One region of the Chelatococcus sp. YT9 genome, then DNA from elsewhere that is predicted to be linked to it. Evidence: riboswitches for the same ligand, from Rfam matches in the RefSeq annotation. Region 1 holds a riboswitch; the other holds the start of a gene.
What was found. Region 1 has a riboswitch for thiamine pyrophosphate ahead of KIO76_RS19330 (ABC transporter permease). Riboswitches for the same ligand answer to the same signal wherever they lie in the genome.
Positions count from the first base shown of each region.

Region 2: it holds a riboswitch for thiamine pyrophosphate, as region 1 does, so the genes downstream of both, thiC (phosphomethylpyrimidine synthase ThiC) here and KIO76_RS19330 (ABC transporter permease) in region 1, are expected to answer to the same signal.

Region 1 is NZ_JAHBRW010000001.1:4,196,746-4,206,962, forward strand. It holds gene KIO76_RS19320 (lytic murein transglycosylase) at 57-1,247, opposite strand; gene KIO76_RS19325 (hypothetical protein) at 1,298-1,522, opposite strand; TPP riboswitch at 1,530-1,632, shown strand; gene KIO76_RS19330 (ABC transporter permease) at 1,765-2,508, shown strand; gene KIO76_RS19335 (ABC transporter substrate-binding protein) at 2,537-3,496, shown strand; gene KIO76_RS19340 (DUF4214 domain-containing protein) at 3,699-6,173, opposite strand; gene KIO76_RS19345 (HD domain-containing protein) at 6,619-7,464, shown strand; gene KIO76_RS19350 (hypothetical protein) at 7,580-8,098, opposite strand; gene KIO76_RS19355 (alpha/beta hydrolase) at 8,245-9,393, shown strand; gene KIO76_RS19360 (helix-turn-helix transcriptional regulator) at 9,868-10,217, shown strand, end outside.
Region 2 is NZ_JAHBRW010000001.1:2,151,341-2,161,557, forward strand. It holds gene KIO76_RS09735 (GNAT family N-acetyltransferase) at 1-571, opposite strand, end outside; gene KIO76_RS09740 (prephenate dehydratase) at 721-1,578, opposite strand; gene KIO76_RS09745 (c-type cytochrome) at 1,806-2,363, shown strand; gene KIO76_RS31335 (OmpA family protein) at 2,452-3,363, opposite strand; gene KIO76_RS09755 (hypothetical protein) at 3,976-4,296, shown strand; gene thiC (phosphomethylpyrimidine synthase ThiC) at 4,865-6,760, opposite strand; TPP riboswitch at 6,988-7,107, opposite strand; gene KIO76_RS09765 (PRC-barrel domain-containing protein) at 7,346-7,738, shown strand; gene KIO76_RS09770 (pyrimidine 5'-nucleotidase) at 8,018-8,707, opposite strand; gene KIO76_RS09775 (hypothetical protein) at 9,094-9,300, shown strand; gene argB (acetylglutamate kinase) at 9,381-10,217, opposite strand, start outside.

The sequences.
Region 1 (10,217 bases):
CGTCGCTGGCGATGCCAGCGACGGTGCACGCAAATCATTGCTTTGTCGCTTCTGCCCTATCTGCCGCCAAGCGCGCGGTAGATTTTGCTCCCGGCCCGACCTGTCGGCGGCATGCCTAGCGCCTGCTCGGCCGCGGCAATCGCCGCGCGGGACTGGGCGCCGATCTTGCCGTCTGGCTCTCCGACATCATAACCGCGCGCGGCCAGGAGCTTCTGCAACTGGAGACGCTGCGCCCGCGACAACCCCGGATCATCGGTCGGCCAAGGCGTCCGCAACGCGGGATAGCCGGCCATCCGATCGGCGAGATGCGAGATCGCGAGGGCGTAGGATTCCGCCTGGTTGTAGGCATAGATGGCGTTGAAATTTGGATAGACGAGGAAGCCTGGCCCGTTGGGGCCGGCCGGCAGCAGGAGCCCCGCCTCCCCCCCGCCCGATAGTGGACGGCCATCGGCCCGCGTCACTCCGCGACCGGACCACGTGGCGAGCGAAGCGCGATTGTTGCGGCCGGTCGGTCCCTTGTAACCCGACGGCACCGCCACCTCGATCATCCACGGCTGACCGGTGCGCCAGCCAGCCCGTTTGAGGTAATTAGCCGTCGAACCCAGCGCGTCCGGAACCGACTTCACCAGGTCGCGCCGGCCGTCCCCATCGAAATCCACCGCCAGCCGCTGATACGTGGTCGGAATGAACTGGGTCTGGCCGAAGGCCCCCGCCCAGGAGCCATAAAGCTCATCGAGCGTGAGATCCCCCTGGTCCACGAGCTTCAGCGCCGCCATGAGCTCGCCCCGCCAGAAGGCCTGCCGCCGCCCACCTTCGCACACGAGCGTCGCGAGCGCATGCGGAAGGAAGTTGTCGCCGGCCTCCGTCCCGAAATTGGTTTCGACGCCCCAGACCGCGGCAATGACGTGGCGATCAACCCCGAAGCGCTGTTCGGCGGCACGCAAGACGCGATCATATTTACGCATCATTGCCTGGCCATCCCGCACACGCTCCTCATCGACGAGGAAGCCTATGTAATCCCAGATCGGGGTCTTGAACTCCGGCTGGACCTTGGAAAGCCGCAGGACCTTGTCGTCGGGCTGGTTGATCGCCAACGCTTGGGAGATGACATTCTGGCTGATGCCGGAGCGCGCCGCATCAGCCCGGAGCTGGCTGATGCATTGCGTGAAATTCGCCGCCGCAGCGCCCGTTCCCATCATCCAGGCTGTCGCGATCAGGACCATGTGCCGCATATAAATCCTACCCATGCTATCGAGGGTTCACCATGACTTGGATCAGGCTATCATGGTTAATCCTTTTAAAATGTTACCACCGCCCGTAGTTGCGTAAGCGGACCTGATGCAAGATCCGGATTAAGGGTCTGGTCGACCACAACTCCCTGCAACCGGGAAGGTTGCTCCACCATCATCGATTGCCAGCACAGGCGCGCGCGATGCGCGAGGATGGCGGCGAGGCCAGATACTGCAACGGGCCGGCGCCTCCCTTCCACCTCCGGCTTGACACCCTCGGTGGCTTTTCCCATAGAGTGCTCTTATTCCGAGGGGCGTGCCGTACGGCACTGAGATAGCGATGAGCTGGACCCTTGAACCTGATCCGGGTGATGCCGGCGTAGGAACGGAATTGGGGACTTCCCGACACCCCTCTCTCCTCTTCGCATCGCCCTGGTCCTGGCCATTCGCTAAGGTTCACGCCATGCGTCTTGCAAGACCACATCGAGCCGCCGTCGAGCTACCCCACTTTAGCTTGTCCTGAAGGCAGGGCCGCATGCGCGTCACCATGGCCGCTCTTCGGATCACTGCAACGCTTCTCTTGGCTTGGCAGGCGCTGATCTGGATCGGCCGCCCCCCGGCCTATATCGTGCCGCCGCCGCTGGACGTGGCGGCCGTCTTCCTGCGCCAGCCCTCCTTCCTGCTGGCGAACAGCCTCATCACGCTTTCGGAGATCATGGCCGGATTCGCGCTGGGCGCCGTTCTTGGCATGGGCACCGCCATTGCCATTGCCGCCCTACCCCGCTTCGGCCGGCTGGTGTGGCCGCTGATGCTGGTACTGCAGGCTTTCCCCGTCTTCGTGCTTGCTCCGGTCCTGGTGCTGTGGTTCGGCTTCGGGCTCGCTTCCAAAGTGGTGATGACGACGATCATCATCTTCTTTCCCGTAGCTTCGGCTTTTGCCGATGGCCTCCGGCGCACCGATCCCGACCTGCTCGATGCCACAGCCCTGACCACCGCCACCCATTGGCAGACGCTCATTCATGTGCGCCTGCCTCTGGCACTGCCTTTCCTTGCGTCGGGCCTGAAGGTCGCCGCACCGCTCGCACCGCTTGGCGCAGTCGTTGGCGAATGGGTTGGTGCTTCAGCGGGCCTTGGCTTCGTCATGGTACAGGCCAACGCCCGCATGCAGACCGAGACGATGTTTGCCGCGATGCTCATCCTGGCTGCGGTGACGCTCGCGCTGCGCGCCATCGTCGATCACCTCACCCCCTATCTCACCCCTTGGACGCAGAACACCTGAACCGAGCCGCGCAGAGGAACCCACGATGATCCGCAGAACCCTCCTTGCAATAGCCGTCGGCCTCGCAACGACCGCAGGCGCCCTCGCGCAGGCGACGCCTCAGCCTCCACCTTCCGAGAAGGTGAAGGTTCTGCTTGAATGGTTCGTCAATCCGGACCACGCGCCGATGGTTGTGGCCAAAGAGCTTGGTCTTTTCACCAAGGCAGGTCTCGAGGTCGAGCTGCTGCCGCCGTCGGATCCGTCGATCGTGCCGCGCGCTGTCGCGTCCGGCCAGGCCGACATCGGCGTTCACTACCAGCCAAGCCTTTATCTCGACCACGCGGCGGGCATTCCCCTCGTGCGCTTCGGCACCCTTGTGGAAACGCCGCTCAACACCGTGACGGTGCTGGCGAATGGCCCGATCAAGTCATTGGCGGATCTCAAGGGCAAGAAGGTCGGCTTCTCCGTCTCGGGCTTCGAGGATGCCCTTCTGCAACGCATGCTGGCCTCGGCCGGCGTCGACAGGGCCGATGTCGAACTCGTCAATGTCAATTTTGCGTTGTCGCCCTCGCTGATCAGCGGTCAGGTCGACGCCACGATCGGCGGCTTTCGCAATTTCGAGCTCACGCAGATGCGCCTCAAGGGGCATGAAGGGCGCGCCTTCCTGCCGGAGGACAGCGGTGTGCCGGCTTATGACGAACTGATCTTCGTGACGCGGCCCGATCTCCTCAAGGACAGCCGCCTGACGCGTTTCCTCGACGCGGTGGAACAAGGTGCGATTTATCTCACCAACCATCCGGAGGAAGGCTGGAGACTGTTCACGAAGGCCTACCCAGATCTCGACGATGCCCTGAACCGACAGGCCTGGATCGACACATTGCCTCGCTTCGCCAAGCGCCCGTCGGCGCTCGACCGGCGCCGTTACGAACGCTTCGGTCAGTTCATGCTAGAGGCCGGTCTGATCAAGGCTGCGCCTCGCGTCGACGACATCGCTGTCGCGTTGCAGTAGCAGGCACGAGTATCCATGCGGGGAACGCGGCATCAGGGCAGCGGGAGGCCGCGCTGTTTCTTCCAAGGAGAGCAACTCCTATCACCTTGCGATAAAGGGAGCTTCTCTCCGTGGCCGCTCAAAGCGACGGTGTAAATCGCAGGTCGTATCGCTTGAGATCTGCTGCGAGACGGGCTTGTGCTGCTCCAGACAGGACTCGGGATCACTCGTAGAAATCCGGGTTTCGCGATACGCCGGCTGGGGCGATATCATCATAGGTATATTGCTCTTCTAACCCGAAATTCTGGCTATTGAAGATGATGCTCTTCGAAATTTCCATTTCGAGCAGTGCATTGTCTTCCCCCTCAAACGGACCGGCCTTCTGTGTGTAGACGCGTTCGCCGTTCAAAACCCAGCTATGCTCGCCCTTGCCGAAATGGAACTGCAACGTCACCCAGCCATTATCTTCGAAAGGTAGATAATAGTCCCAGCCGCCATCGGAATTCCCGAAACGGAAGCCCGTGAAGGTCTCTCCCTCGTCAAGTCCGGCAGCGGTACGCTCCGTCTGAGGCAATCCCAGCGAGGCCTCGGCATCAATATATTCGGCAATGACATATCGTCGGCCATTCGAGAGCGCCCCGCCGAGGTTCTGCAACTGGATCCAGACGCCGCTGAACTGCGCCTGACCATCGGCGAGCCAGTCCGCATCAATATAGAACTTGTACTCTGCGGTGCTAGCATCGGTGATATCGATGGGACCCGTCGCGAGGTCACGGACCAGCGTGCCTCGATACCTATTAGTCCCCGTCTTATCACCATCCGGGCTGATGACGAAATCGATCGCTTGGCCCGGATCATCGGCGTTGCCGGTGCGAATCTGCTGAAGCGCAGCGCAGTCCTTGATCCATTGGTCAACAACGCTGTTGCCTGCAGGGCTGTCGGGCCTACCGGGGCTCCCAAGCGATAGCCCATCGTTCATAGCGTCGAGATCGGCAACGATACGCACCAAATCAGGCCGATAGACATCGTGGTCGGCATCCCATTGATCGGCCTCCGAAAATTCCAGCGGCGGATAACCATCCTCATAGGGCCGGATACCGAACACCTTCGCGGCCTCAGAGCGCGGGTCGGGCTGCCCGGGGAAGCGGCCTTCTATCGCTGCATCCATCACGTTGGCCAGGAGATTGTCGTGCAGGGACTGCTGGCGCGCGCTGAAATCCGGCACGCCCCCCACTTTCGTCCGCACGATATCAGTGATCGCCGGCCCGCCCCTCTTAAGATACTCAACATAGAACTCAGACAGTATAAAAGATGATGCACTAGTATTCATTTTATATTCATTCCCACCGAGCGCTCCATCGTAGTGCTGTGCGTCTTCGTTAGCCCAAAACAGGATGAATTTCTCAGCGAGCTCGCCGCTTGTCGTACTCACGACATTCCATACAGCTGCTAGGCTGTTGTCGCCTGCAACGCGGACCGCCGAAAGATTCAACGCCTGATGCGATTGATGGCTTGCCGTAAGTGCAGGATAGGAGATATCGACAATCAGTTGTGCATCAACATCGACATCAATCTGCCGTGCTGATGTAAAAATCGCCTCGCTTCCGGCAACCGTAACCCTAGCTCCGTCAGTGATTGCTATTACCAGAAGGCTAGCTAACGGCACCTCCAGTGAAGCTCGTCCGGCGGCGCTCACGATGGCCGTCGTTCCATCGGCACTCAAGGCAACCGTCGCGTCGACCGCAGCGATTTCCAACCGACTTCTCTCCGAATTGAGAACAGCGACAGGTGTCAAACTTGTGTCCTCAACCGTCACCATGGCCTGAGTACTACCCGACACGCTCAGCGATAGCGTCTCACGGCCCTCGGTCAGCCCATCAGCGTGAAAATGGACCGTGATGTCGGCAAGCCCGCTCTCGCAGACGGTGAAGCTCGCAGGAAGCGAGCCGTCGATATCGCCCGGACCGACAGTTCCACCCCAATCAAGTTCCACCACGCTACCCGCAGCGACATGGGCAGTCGCGAGGGTAAAAGTGACACTTCCACCTTCATCAGCTGTTGAGGTGGAAGCCGCCGCTGCATAAGTCGGTGCTGGTTCTGGCCCCGGATCTGGTTCGGGTGGTCCTATCAGTGCACTATGGTTGTCGCCGATCACACCGTCCGCGAGATCTTCCAGAAGAGCCCTGAGGTTGTTGCCGGCAAGCTTTTGAAATTCCGCGCTTGTGAGGAAGGCCGCAGAAAGCTGATTGCCTGTGATTTGCCCGCTGTTGATGAGCTTGACCCAGAAATCAAAGCCCGCCGGATCGGGTTCGCGCTTAAGAATGTTTTTGTAGAACATACCGACGAGATCACACGCTGAGATACCGCCACCGTGGCTCGGATGGAGTTCTCGAAACTCCTCGGAACGCGCGAAAGAATGCAGGACATCAGAAAATGATGCCGCTCCACTGCGAAATTGTTCGGCCCACGACGCCAGCCCTGCCGCATCAGGCGCGCGTCGCAGCACTCCCAGAAAGAGAGCGATAACCGGAAACTTAACCTCATGAAGATAAATGTATTCGGCAGATCCACGAAACGTGGATTCAAAACCCTCGAAGGAAGTTCCGTTCGCGAGAGCACCTTCCCAAAAGGCAACCTCATTCGCACCTGGCGTGCGCAGCAGCAGTCTTTTATAAAGACCAACAATATATTCGTTCATGTCTTCCCTAAACTCGTAACGCGGACATCCGCGATGTATGCCGCGCTTCCTGAATCTACCCCTTATAAATAATATGTGTTCTCGGCAATAGATCCTATACTCCAGAGTACCGATAAAACTGATGTGCGCTCGCCTTGGACCGCGTTGCAGCTGGTGAAATCGCGAGAGCGCCTGCAAAACTGCAGAGCAGCCTCGACCGCCCCTCGCCAGCCCGTGACACGTTTCCAGTACTTCAGGCGGGGCATGCCATTCTTTGTACCGGCTCACCGAAATGGCCGCCTACCCGGGAACAGAATAGCAAATGCGGGCGCACAGCCTTGCTGTGCGCCGTCCAATGCACTGCGCAGCACTGCAGCAGACGATTTTTAGACGTATCGCACAGGAGACCTGTCACAAGAAGAGCGCTATAGTCACGCAGTCTCACAAGAATGCTCGAGGGCCTTCCATGATGACGATGCCGGCCATGATGGCTTTGGAGCTTGGCAGGGAGATTGCCGAAGATTTCCGACGCCTGTACGGCTCGTCGGCCAACGACGAGGCCGAGCGGCTGGGTTGCGCCGCGCAGATCGCCTTGGAATGCATAGGCCGCAGCGATGCCCTCTACCACAATGTCGAGCACACATTTCTCGTCACGTTGGTAGGACGGGACATCCTTCACGGTCGCATGTTGAGCGAGCGCGTCGATGCGCAGGATTACGCGCATATCATCGTCGCTTGTCTCCTTCACGACATCGGATATGTCCGCGGTATTCTGAAAGGCGACACCCGTGATCGCTTCATCGTCGATGCGGATGGCGCGACGATCACACTCCCGCGCGGGGCCTCCGACGCGGCGCTTGCCCTTCACCATGTAGACCGTTCCAAGCTCTACGCGCGGGAGCGTATCGGGCAGTGGTACAACCTTGATGCTGAACGCGTCGCCCATGCGATCGAATACACCCGCTTTCCAAGCGGGCCGATCGATCATGATGGGTACAACTCACGCGAGGGGCGGCTTGTGCAGGCGGCCGATCTGATCGGCCAGCTCGGCGACCCGCTCTATCTGAAAAAGGCCAACGCCTTATTTCACGAGTTTCAGGAATGTGGCCTCGATAGCCAGCTTGGCTATGCGACGCCGGCCGATATGGTTGAGCAATATCCAGACTTCTACTGGTCTAGCGTCTCGCCGCACCTTGAAGAGGCGATCTCATATCTGAATGTTACTGCCGCCGGCCGGCAATGGATCGCAAATCTGCACAGTCATGTTTTTTGTGCTGAACACGCTTTCACCCTGATGGGCCCGCAACGGTAGCTGGTAGGCCTCGCGCGTCGAATGGGATGGGCCGGACATCAGGCGTTCGCCATTCCCGCACGGCGCTCCTCAAGGGCGAGCGTCGACGCTCGCGAGGTATTGCAAGGCTTGCTATTCAGCGCAGGCAGACCTGGACCCGGCGCACAACCCAGCGCCCCCTGTGGTCCCTCATGCGACGATTTTCCCACCAGCAGCGTCTGGGGGCCGGCCGCACATGCCTTGGCGGCGGCGGGCGTCCCCATTGGGCCAATTCCACACCCGTCTGCGGAACGATCAACTCCGACGGCGCCACGGGACCAGCGACAGCGCCGCCTGAGTAGGCTATCGACATGAAACAACCGGCGATTATCATCGCCCCGAACTTGTAGGCCAATTCTTCCTCCTTCGAGTAACCCGGCGATCCGTGTCGCGTCATTTCTGCGGGGATCAGCAAGCGACGGGCGCCGATTTGAGCGTCTTCCTGCTTTGCATCCTCTCCGCCGATATCGGCCTCACTGAGCATGTACTCACCATAACGCATTTTATAGGAATAGGCTTCTCGCCAGGTCTCTCCAAGCCGAGAAAATTGAACAGTGTCTCGCTCGGATATGACTTCGTCGCTTCGAAAGGCTTTACAAGTTTCGATCATCAGCACCTGAGTTCCCTGTCCCGCATTTTATCGGTATGGTGCGAACCGTTCGATCCTTCGGGAGTGACGAAGCCAGATCTCGCCCGGACAGCACGGGCCCGGACCCTTGCCCCCCTTGACCTGCGATGTTCATGTTCCGGAGCCTATGAATAATGTCAGCCGGCTTCTTGAGGTGGCGCAACGGGTTGTTTCTCCTGGCTCTTGCACTTGGCCTCGGCGCCTGCGCCTCCATTCCCCGGGGCATGCTGCAGCCGGTCACACCGGTCCCGGGCGCAGATCGGGTGGATATGCTTACCGCGACGACAAGAGCGCCATCGAGCGATCCTGGCGTTCTCTTCAGCGGTGATCGCGGGGAAACGGTATCCTTCGCGAATATCGTCGTGTCTATTCCCCGCGACCGCCAGGTCGGAACCATCCAGTTTCCCCGCTCCTTGCCTGGCAACCCCGTGACAGACTTCACGGTGACCTCTGCAACGCCGATATCGAGGGCTCATCTTGCGGATTGGTTCAGATCCAAGAACGGCCGGAAAAGGCGCGTCTTCGTCTTCGTGCACGGCTTCAACACGCCGTTCGACCGCGCGGTCTTCCGTTTTGCCCAGCTAACGCACGATGCGGACGCCGACGCAGCTCCCGTCCTCTTTTCATGGCCCTCACGCGGGCGCCTTCTTGACTACAGCCGGGATTTTGACAACGCGTCCTACTCCCGGTCAGATCTCGCCCATCTCTTGAGGGTCGCAGCGAACAGTCCGTCTGTGGGCGAAATCACAATTCTCGCGCATTCCATGGGCAGCTGGCCCGCCGTCGAGGCGCTACGCCAGCTCGCTCTGGAGAAGGGTGGCGTGCCCAGCAAAATCGACAATCTCATACTCGCGTCGCCCGACCTCGACATCGGCGTCTTCAGACGTCAAATTGAGGATATGGGGCCGAGGCGCCCACGCGTGACCCTGTTTGTCGCGCAGCATGACAGGGCCTTGCAGCTTTCCCGGTTTATTTCGAGAGGGGCCACACGCCTGGGGGGAATAGATCTCACACGTGGCGAGTATCAACAGCAGCTGGCAGGCCTGTCGGGGATTACTGTCCTTGACCTCAGTGCCCTCAATGCCGGCGATCGCATCAATCATGATCTCTATGCCGCGAGCCCCGAAGCCGTCCGCCTCATCGGCGACAGGCTATTGCAAGGCCAGGTGATTACCGACTCCGATATCTCGTCCCCGCTCGCTGCCGCAGATGCGCTTGGCTCCGCCGCGAGCCTTCTCATCACCGCCCCCATCCGCATCTTCGATACGGCGACCCCCAACTAGCGTCCTCTCGCACCATTATCTGCGGCGGTAAAAGGGTCTTTGATGGACTTGCCTAGGACCTCAACCGGGCCATTTGCCATGTCAAAAGTACTGTTCGCGACAAACCGGTCTGCAAGAGCTCGCAGAAGCGCGGTCGATTTCGACGGTAGGGTTCATAGCAGATTTCAGACGGCGCCTAGGGCGAAGCGCTTGTCGCGAAGGTATGAGGAGGGTTCCCACGGCGCGCGGCGACGTTCCGGTTTGTTTCCACTTTCACACTTGCCAATATAAACGCATGGCGGCACATTTTTGCTGTCGATGAGTTCCGCTCTAACGCCATGTCTGGTGCTTCAGTTGACACAATAGAGCTGGAAGGAAGCTGTCGTGCCGCCCCCGTCTCACCCCAGTTCGCGCAGTTCGGCCGGAGGCGTTTTCGTTGAGCACTTCTCCACCAGGACATTGCCGCCCCGGGAGCAGTTCGATGCATGGCGATCGATGCTGTCGGAAACAATCGATCTCGTGCCGACAACGGGGTCGTCAGAGATATTCGAGGCCGATTTTTCATCCTGGGCCTTCGGCGATCTCGTCCTGACAAGGACGCTCTACGGGAATGCGCCCGCGCGCCATTGGCGGCACAGGCCCAAGTCTTTCCTGGATCACTGGTGTGTGGTGCTCGCCTATGAAGGCGCAGACAGTGCTTCTTCGCCACAAGTCCGCCAGCCCGGATCCCTGAGTTTCCGCTCGCTCTCCCAGCCGTTTGAGGGAAGGGCCAAAGATGCGGAAGTATTGACACTATATCTGCCGCGAAGCTTCCATCGGGACGAGCGCGAAAACCTCGATCGCCA
Region 2 (10,217 bases), 2.0 Mb from region 1:
CGAGAGGCATCATGCCAAGGCTTCGCCCTGCCGAGTGCTGCATGGGCCCGTGCTGGGCGTCATCGAACAAGGCAAGGTCGCTTGCTTTCGGCCAGATGAGCGCGAGCTCGGTGTTGCCCGCCCCCTGCTCATCGTCGCGCGAGCCTGTAACGACAGCGCCGAGCGACCGCGCGAAAACCACCGCGGTCACATTACGATGGAAGACCCAAAGCCCGACGTCCGCGACGTCACGCTCGGCAAATTCCCGAGCCATCCGCCCCATGAGGCCGCTTCCGATGCCGCGCGAACGAAATTGCCGCGCGACGTGGATTGCGTAAATCTCGCCGAAGGTGCCGAGCTCACCATCCCGCGCGGGACCGCAGGCACCGAAGCCGACCAGTTGGCCATCATGTTCCGCCACGACTACGGTGCCCTCGTCAGCGGGCAAGGCGCGCCAATCCCGACGTGCCCGCCAGCTGCTGAGCTCCCGGACATCCATGAGGCTGAGATAGGTCTCCTGCCAAACATGCTCGTAAAAGCGGGAGACATTGGCCATGTCGCAGCTGTCTGCGTGTCTGAACGTGGGCGTCATTGGCCTTCCCTCTCATCGTGCGGAGGTAAACTCGCGTGAGAGAAAGGCCATAAAAGGGCGACGAAGAGATGACGGCCGCCTTTTTTTCGCTCTCATGGAAAAGGAAGGCTGAACGGCAAAGATCGCGCTCGGCCATCCGCCTCCGGTACCTATTCCGCAGGTATCTGGGTGGCGCGGAAGGGATGCGCAGGATAGACCCCGAGAATCCGCAGCTCCTTCGAGAAAAAGCCGATCTCCTCGAGAGCGTTCTTCAGCGCGGGGTCATCCGGGTGACCATCGACCTCCGCATAGAACTGCGTCGCATGGAAATGCCCTTCCACCATGTAGCTTTCGAGCTTCGTCATATTGACGCCGTTGGTCGCGAAGCCGCCGAGCGCCTTGTAGAGCGCCGCCGGCACGTTGCGGACGCGGAACACGAAACTCGTCACGGTGGGGCCGTTTCCGGCCTTGGCCCATTGCGGCTCACGGGCCAGCACGACGAAACGCGTGGTGTTATGGGCTTCGTCCTCGACGTCCTCCATCAGGATGTCGAGCCCGTAAATCTGCGCCGCCAGGCGTGGCGCGAGTGCGGCCTGCGTCGGGTCGTTCCACTCGGCGACCAAGCGCGCTGAGCCCGCGGTGTCGGCGGCAACCACGGCATTGAGCCCGAGCTTGCGGATGATTCGCCGGCACTGGCCCAGCGCATGCACATGGCTGTGCACCGTCTTGATGGTGGCGAGCGTCGCGCCTTTCGGTGCCATCAACTGGAAATGGATGGGCAGGAAAAACTCGCCAATGATGTGCAGCCCTGATGTCGGCAGCAGATGATGCATGTCTGCGACGCGGCCGGCGATCGTGTTGTCGATCGGGATCATGCCGAGCGTGGCCGTACCGTCGGAAATCGCCGCAAGCGCGTCCTCAAACGTCGCGCAGGGCAGGGGTTGCCACGTCGGATAGACGTCATCGCAGGCAATATGTGAGTTGGCGCCCGGTTCGCCTTGATAGGAAATTACTTCGGGCAGGGACATCGGCTCGTCTCCTCGAAATCATCACACCCCGAGCGCCGATGCCGAAAAGCGGCAAAAGGTAGCAAAGGGGAAGCCGCTTATACGAGTTGCCAACCCGGCTTCAAAGCGGGTAATCAGACTTTGCTGCATGTCCTCGTGCTGTGCGGCCCTGTTTTCGCCGTCAACGTTCGCCTGAAGCTTACCAATCGGCCTAGCCCATTGGCCGCACCGGAGCCGCTGTTTTGTCGATGCAACAGCTAGATTCTTTCGAGCTCAACAAGATCTTCGGCGCCATTCTTGGCACCTGCGTTTTTGCGATGGGCCTTGGCATTGTGGCCAGCGCGATCTTCTCGCAAAATCCGCCGGCCGTTCCCGGCTACGATCTGCCCGCACCGGAAGAGGGCGCTTCCGCCGCCGCACCGGCCGCGGTTGAGGTCATACCGATCGCCGTTCGCATGCAGACCGCTGATGCCGCCCGTGGCCAGAAGGCTGCGGCGAAATGCGCCGCCTGCCATAATTTCGTGGAAGGGGCGGGGGCAAAGGTCGGTCCAGATCTCTATGGCATTGTCGATCGTCCGAAGGGTGAGGTTCAGGGCTTCGGTTATTCGGCGGCCATGAAGGAACATGCCGCCAAGGGCGAGAAGTGGGGCTATGAGGAGCTCGACCACTTCATCGCCAATCCGCGCAGCTACATGAAGGGCACGATCATGAGCTTCGCCGGCGTGGCGAAGCCTGAGGAGCGCGCAGACATCATCGCGTATCTGCGCAGCTTGTCCCATTCGCCGGCGCCGCTGCCCAACCCCTGATCGGCCCGGCATTCCCGCCAGTTCACGAATGATGGCCCCGGGATGGTTTCACCCCGGGGCCATTGTTTTTTGACCAGCGTGTTGCGGTTTACCGCGCGGATGGAGCGCTGCTCTGCGACATCAACGGCGTGATCCGCCGCAGCGTCACCCTTCTATTCTCGCGGGCAGGCCCGTCCGTTTGAACCTTCAGATATTGTTCTCCATAGCCCTGGGTCACAAGATTTTCGGGCGGCACGCCATAGCTGTCGGTCAGAACCTGCGCGACCGCCTCGGCACGTCGATCCGACAGCGCGAGGTTGTCGGTGTCCGAACCCACCGCGTCCGTGTGCCCTTCCACGAGGAACACCTCATTGGGGTTGCGTTTGATCACGGCGGTGAGCCCCCGGGCGATCGCATCCAGCCGGCCAACCTCCGAAGGTGCGACATCGGCCGAGCCGGTGGCAAAAGTGATGGTGTCCACGTCGACACGGCGCATCTTCTCGCGTAGGCGCTCGTTGTAGCGGATCTCGTCGAGGCTATAGGCCCGCTCCACCTCCTCGACCGGAGGGGCCAGGAAAGTCTCCTCAATGACCTCCGGACCCACATCTTCAGCCTCAACGATATAGCGGTCGCGCGGGATGCCTCCGAGCACGAGCGGTGGCAAGGCCACCAGCGGCGGCGCATAGAAGCCGGGACCGCGCGCCGGCCTGCGGCTGTTGTCGATGATGATGACGTCGCGGCCGTCAGGGCCCCGGCGAATCCTCCGCATGAGACGTCCGTCAGCATCTTCCATGGTGATGATGCGGCTGCCGTCGGGCCGCACGACGGTGATGGTGCGGTCCCCGCCACGTCCTCGAGCAACGTTCACGTCCCGTGCGCCGCGTCGCAGCCGCTCCACTTCGTCGTGCCGGATGACTTCCCGATCGCCCTCACGAATGATGACGCGGTTGTCGCTTTCGCGAATGATGGTGCGCCCGTCACGTTCCTCCACCCGCCGCCGCGCGCGCCATTCCTCGCTCAAGTCACGACCGGGAGGGCCGCCAAAGCCGGGCCTGTCGTCCGTTTGCTGCTGCGCGCCGGGGCGTGTGCCGGGCGGGGGCACAGGCTGGCCGGGAGCTGCCGGCTGGCCTGGCGCGACGGGCCGCTCGGTGGGTGGCTGCGATCCCCGTATGGGCCTGTCGCCTGGTTGCTGCGGTGCACCAGGGCGAGCGCCAGGGGGCGGCGCAGATTGCCCGGGGGCAACCGGCTGGTCTGGGGTGACTTGTCGCCCCGGGCGGGGCTGCTCGGACCGCGGTGCCCCTGGACCGGGCCGTTCTGGTCGCGGTTGCTGCTGTTGTGTGTCGGGTCGCGCGCCGGGGCCCCGCGTTGGTTCACCAGGACGATCCGGGCCCGGCTGGCCGGGCGCCTGACGTGGCGGACGTCCCTCCGCGTCCGGTCGGGGGGCTACCTCGCGGGGCGCTCTGGGTCGCGGCGTTTCGCCAGGCGACGCCTCGGGACGGCCGGGACGACCGGGTGCGCGCTCTCCGGCGGGCGAGGCGGGGCGACCCTCAGGCGGGACATCGGGGCGATCACGCTGGGAGCGCGGCGTGTCGGGCCGTGGTCCCTCTGGTCTTGGTGCTTCGGGTCTTGGTGCTTGGGGTCTTGCCCCCTCAGGCCGCGGCCTTTCGGGACGCTGCATCTGCGGTGGCGGCATCTCCTGCCGTTGTTGCATGTCTCGCCGCGGCATGTCCGGTCGAGCGCCTTCCGGCCCGCCCGGCCCTCCGGCCGGCGGCCGTTGGCCGCCTTCGGAGCCGCCGCGGCCCTCCGGTCGCCGCCGTTGCGGGCCGCCGTCCTGATCGTCCGGCGCGCCCTGCGCGAGCTGCAGCCGCGTCTCGTCCGGAAGGACGGGCGGCAAGTTATCCTGCCGGACAGGATCGACGATCGCGGGGTCGAGGGGCGCAGCCGCGACACGTAGTATCGGTAGCGCTATCACCGTGCCCGCGAGCAAAGCGAAACGGGTCATCCGCATCAGTCAGGTCCTCTCTCATTCGCACCGCCGCCCAGCCTCAACCCTGGAGTCGAATGATCGAGGTCAATCCGCGATTATGACAATATTAAGTTCTCGCAAGTGCATCAGGTAGATGAATGGTTATTCATAATGCTCAGAAGGCGACTTTATTTGAACCGCGCCGGAGATATTTGGAGTGCAACCTTGACTATTGAAGGCGCATTGGATTTGTAGCTTCGCTCTCGTTCCAGCAGCGAAGCCCAAGACGAGGGGTGCGGCACCCTGCAAGACATGCGCGGCGCGTTATTTAGCGCGGCGCGCCGAGTGACTTCTTCTTATCCGCCGCGTTGACGCGACGCCCCATCAGCTGCCGCTCATGGTTCGGAAGGGGAGAGCTCGGGCGATGGCCCGTCTGTCGTGGCCACAGCCGCACCGCCAACATCGCCTCGCTTCCAGCCATGAGGGTTCACCCGCCCCGCTCGCGCGAGGCCGCCCCCCCCCCCTTCTGGAGCGGAGGGAGCAGCCGGGTGCTCCGCTAGTTCGCCGGCACGTAAATGGCCGCGCCCTTGGCATTGAATTCCTTCGCTTTTTCGGCAAGGCCGGCGAGGCGGTCAGCTTCGCCCAAGGTTTCCGTTGCAAGAGGCTCCATGGCGAGCGCCTCGGCGCGCAGATCCTGCGTGATCTTCATCGAGCAGAATTTCGGCCCGCACATCGAGCAGAAATGCGCGACCTTGTGGGCCTCCTTCGGCAGCGTCTCGTCGTGGAAGGCGCGCGCGGTGTCCGGATCGAGGCCTAAGTTGAACTGGTCCTCCCAGCGGAACTCGAAGCGCGCCCGGGACAAGGCGTCGTCGCGCAGCTTGGCGGCGGGGTGGCCCTTGGCGAGGTCGGCGGCATGGGCGGCGATCTTGTAGGTGATGACGCCGGTCTTCACGTCGTCGCGGTTGGGTAGGCCGAGATGTTCCTTGGGCGTGACATAGCAGAGCATCGCCGTGCCGAACCAGCCGATCATCGCCGCGCCAATGGCGGAGGTGATGTGGTCATAGCCCGGCGCGATGTCGGTGGTCAGCGGCCCGAGCGTATAGAACGGGGCCTCGCCGCAGGTGGCGAGCTGCTTGTCCATATTCGCCTTGATCTTGTGCATGGGAACATGGCCCGGCCCCTCGATCATCACCTGGCAGCCCTTGCCCCAAGCCACCTTCGTCAGTTCGCCGAGCGTATCGAGCTCCGCGAATTGCGCGGCGTCGTTGGCATCGGCAATGGAGCCGGGCCGGAGGCCGTCGCCGAGCGAGAAGGTGACGTCATAGCGATGCATGATGTCGCAGATCTCGTCGAAGCGCTCATAGAGGAAGCTCTCCCGGTGGTGGGAGAGGCACCAGCGCGCCATGATCGAGCCGCCGCGCGAGACGATGCCGGTGACGCGCCGCGCGGTCAGCGGCACATAGGCCAGGCGCACGCCGGCGTGGATGGTGAAATAGTCCACGCCCTGCTCGGCCTGCTCGATGAGCGTGTCCTTGAACACCTCCCAGTCGAGCTTCGCCGGGTCGCCGTCCACCTTCTCCAGCGCCTGATAGATCGGGACGGTGCCGATCGGCACGGGCGCGTTGCGCATGATCCAGGAGCGGATGTTGTGGATATTGCGCCCGGTGGAGAGGTCCATCACCGTGTCGGCGCCCCAGCGGATCGCCCAGACCAGCTTCTCCACCTCGTCGGCGGCCGAGGAGGTGACGGCGGAATTGCCGATATTGGCGTTGATCTTCACCAGGAAGTTGCGGCCGATGATGGTGGGCTCTAGCTCGGGATGATTGATATTGGCGGGTATGACCGCGCGTCCCCGCGCCACCTCCTCGCGCACGAAGTCCGGAGTAATGAAGTTGGGGATGGCGGCGCCGAAATCCTCGCCGTCGGCGCGGCGTTCCTCGGCGCCCGCGAGCATCTCCGCGCGGCCGAGATTCTCGCGATGGGCGATATAGACCATCTCCTCGGTGACGATGCCGGCGCGGGCATAGTCGAGCTGCGTGACCGGCCGACCGGCGTTGCCGGACAGCACGGTGCGCGCGGCTGGACAGGGCGCGACGAGCTTGTCGGCGGAGATATTGCCGTTGTCCTCCGGTTTCACCGCGCGCGGCGCGATCGCGGTCAGGCCGCGCGCAGCGAGCCATGGCGCGCGAGGCTGGGCGATGCCGCTATTGAGGTCGATGACGGCCTCGGGGTCGGTGAACGGGCCAGAGGTGTCATAGACGCGGAAGGGCGCCTCGCAGGAGGCGGGATCAAGCGCGATTTCACGGAAGGGAACCCGGATCCCGGGATGACCCTGGGGGCTGGAATAGACCTTGGCCGATCCTGCGACGGCCCCTGTGGTGACAGCGGCCGGTGTGGCGGTGGTAGTCTGGCGCACCTTCGTGCGCGCCGGGGACTGCGGATGAATGTTCATGGATCTCCTTCTCCGGAGAACCTTCGCCGGAGCGAAGGCGCCCCGGCTCATCAATGAGGAGAGTGTCCGCCCACAGCATTCTCAAGCGACGCGTAAAGCGGTTCGCGCGAAGACGATGCGGTCGATCGAACCCGTTCCCGACCCGGCAGGATCGGAAAGGGTCTCGAGCGGATACACTCCTGGTTCGAGGAGATCCGGGTGACAGCGATCTGATGGAATCGTGAGGAGCCTTGCACCTTTTCCGTCCCTTCGCCGGCATGACCCGGATCAGGTCCTAAGGGTCACCGCGGTGCTCGTATGAGCCGGCGGAATCTCAGCCCCCTCACGGGGCCCCCCTCGGAACAGGTGACGAGAATGGGCGGTTATGACCGTGCTGTCAATGCATATGCAGAGCCGGCTATGGAGTTATCATGGCAGTCCATTGGCGAGTGCCACGGCGTGCAGCTTTTGTGCCCGAAGAGCTTACAAATTACCGAGAAAACAAAGAACAGTTTGCAAATAGAACCATGGAACAAAATCCTACTAATGCCATTCTCATAGCGGGAATACGGATAATCCATCCGCTTTGCATTTAGGAGATATAGTATGGTTCGGATCGCAGTTGTAATCGCGGCTATAGGGCTTTCGACAGCGGCGTTTGCACAGAATGCGCCGACGCCTGCTCAAGGACCAAGTTTTGTTACAGTTGAACAAGGAGCGCTGGCCAGTTCACTTAAAGGGCTGAACGTCAGGAATGCCGGTGACGAAAATGTCGGGGAGATCGAAGACGCGGTGATCGATGGTACGTCTATCCGCGCTTACATCCTCTCCGTCGGCGGCTTCCTCGGCATGGGCACGCATTATGTTGCCGTTGCACCGTCCGCGCTCATGCTGACGTGGAGCGATGCGGACAAGAAGTGGAATGCCCGTATCAACGCGACAAAGGACCAGTTGAAGGCGGCGCCGCAGTTTAAATATGAGGGCCGCTTTGCCCGGTAGACAAGCCGCCGGGTTGGGCAAGAGCTGACAAGGGCGCCGGCAGGCGCCCTTTTTCCAGCTTCCGGTTCCGCGCGAAGCCGCCGGCGGGCTCAGGAGCCGCGGTAATGGCTCCGGTCCAAGAAGCATTGTCCGACCATTTTGACGGGCTGGATTTCAGCCGTCATAGTCGGGCTGGTTTCCGCCATCCCGACCTCTGAGGCTCATGCCTTCCGAAGGCCTCGGCGCGAGGTGGGATCGCGCCGGACGAAGCCGGCGTTTCGGTGCGGTCGGTCAGCGGGTTTAATGGTCTCGCATGCGCCCCAGAAAATCGGCGAGATCGTCGGTCATAAAGTCGATATGCGGTGCGATCATCGGGGCCTGTTCCTCGGCTTCCCGGAAAGGGTCCGTGGTTTTCGGCAGGACCAGCACGGTTGCCATGCCAAGCGCATGAGGCACGACCAGATTTTTCTCGATGTCCTCGAACATGACCGCGCCGGCCGGATCGACATTGTGGCGATCGAGAAAACGCTCATAGGTGCTCTGCTCCGGTTTCGGCACGAAGCCGGAAGCGACGATGTCGAACACGTCCTCGAAATGCTCGCGGATGCCGAGCTTGAGCGCGACCGCTTCCGCATGCGCCCGTGAGCCGTTGGTGAGAATGAGCTTCCGCCCCGGCAGCGCGGCGATGGCCTCCCCTAAGAGGGGGTTCGGCAGAAGCGAGGAGTGGTCAATGCTATGGGCGAATTCGAGGAATTCTTCGGGATCGATTCCGTATTCTTCCATCAAGCCGCGCAATGTCGTTCCATAGCGATGATAGTAATACTTCTGGAGTGCGCGGGCCGAGATGCCGTCGAGCCCACAGAGCTCCACGAGAAACAGGGTGATCCGGAGATCCACCTGCGGCCATAGCTTGGCATCGTGGGGATAGAGGGTGTTGTCGAGATCAAAGATCCAGGTATCGACATGCGCCAGCGACGGCTTATGCGTCAGCGCATCGGGAAAGGGGGACGCCTGGCGTAAGGAAATGGGCAGGCTTTCCGGGAGTATGGGCAGATCGTCGATAGGCGGCTTACGGAAGGACACGTTCGTTAGGCTCCGTTCCCGGAACGTGGCGCCGACGGCTTGCCGTGGATCCGGCGCGGCGAGACAGCCGATTGCGACATCACGCTTCCACTGTTGGACCTCAACCACGTAGGCGTGGACGAGGGGGAACCTGCTTAGATGGTTGCATGGGCTGTAAGTTGCAAGGCCTGACGATCCGCCGCGTGAAAAGCATCTCATTCCACGCAAATGCTCGCGCCCCACGCAGGGCCCGGAACCCGGATTGTCATCAAGAATTGTCTGGCCAGTTGCTTAATTGATTTAAGGACCAGATCATGGTGGACACAGGCGATGCCAGCTGGCGGGAAAGAATGCCGCTTGCTGAACTCACGAGCGCAGCGAGCCTGGAGGCGCTCAATGCGACATTGGCCTCCCGGCAGATTGACGCTGTGCGGATCGTCTCGATCGTGCTGGAACCGGCGTTCTTCGATCCGGTAGGCCGGCTTGTGAAGCCCGCCTACCGCGTTCTGTATCGACCCTGATTCCAGTCCGGAAAGTCCCGGCACCCGCCGGGTTTATGCCCGCCGGGACTGGCCAAGGCTCGGGATGAACGTCGCTCGCCCTACCGCCGGATGAGGGTTCCGGCGCCGTGGTCGGTATAGAGTTCCAGCAGCACCGCGTGGGACACCTTGCCGTCCAGGATGACAACGCCTTCGACGCCCTGCTCGAGGGCATAGATGCAGGTCTCGACCTTCGGAATCATGCCGCCGGTGATGGTGCCATCAGCGATGAGGTGGCGGCACTGCTCCACGGTGAGCTCGGGCAACAGGTTTTTGTTCTTGTCGAGAACCCCCGGCACGTCGGTGAGCAGCAGCAGGCGCTTGGCGCGCATGGCACCGGCTATGGCGCCTGCGAAGGTGTCGGCATTGATGTTGTAGGTCTCACCGTCGGCGCCGACAGCCACGGGTGCCAGCACCGGGATGATCTCCTGGCCAAGGACCGCGTCGAGAACCGTGCGGTCCACCCGTTCCGGCTCGCCGACGAAGCCGAGGTCGACAACCTTCTCAATGTTGGAATCGGGATCGACCACAGAGCGGGTCACCTTCCGCGCGGTGACCATGTTGCCGTCTTTGCCGCAGAGACCTATGGCCTTTCCGCCCTCGGCGGCAATCGTGCCGACGATCTGCTTGTTGATGGAGCCCGCCAGGACCATTTCGACGATCTCGACGGTGGCCTTGTCTGTGATGCGAAGGCCGGCGGCGAACTCGGATTTGACGCCGAGGCGGTTGAGCATCTGGCCGATCTGCGGGCCGCCGCCATGCACGACGATCGGCTTCACACCGGATTGCTCAAGGAGGACGATGTCCTCAGCGAAATCCTCGGCGGCGGCGGGGTCGCCCATGGCGTGCCCGCCATATTTCACGACCACGATCTCCTGATCATAGCGCTGCATATGTGG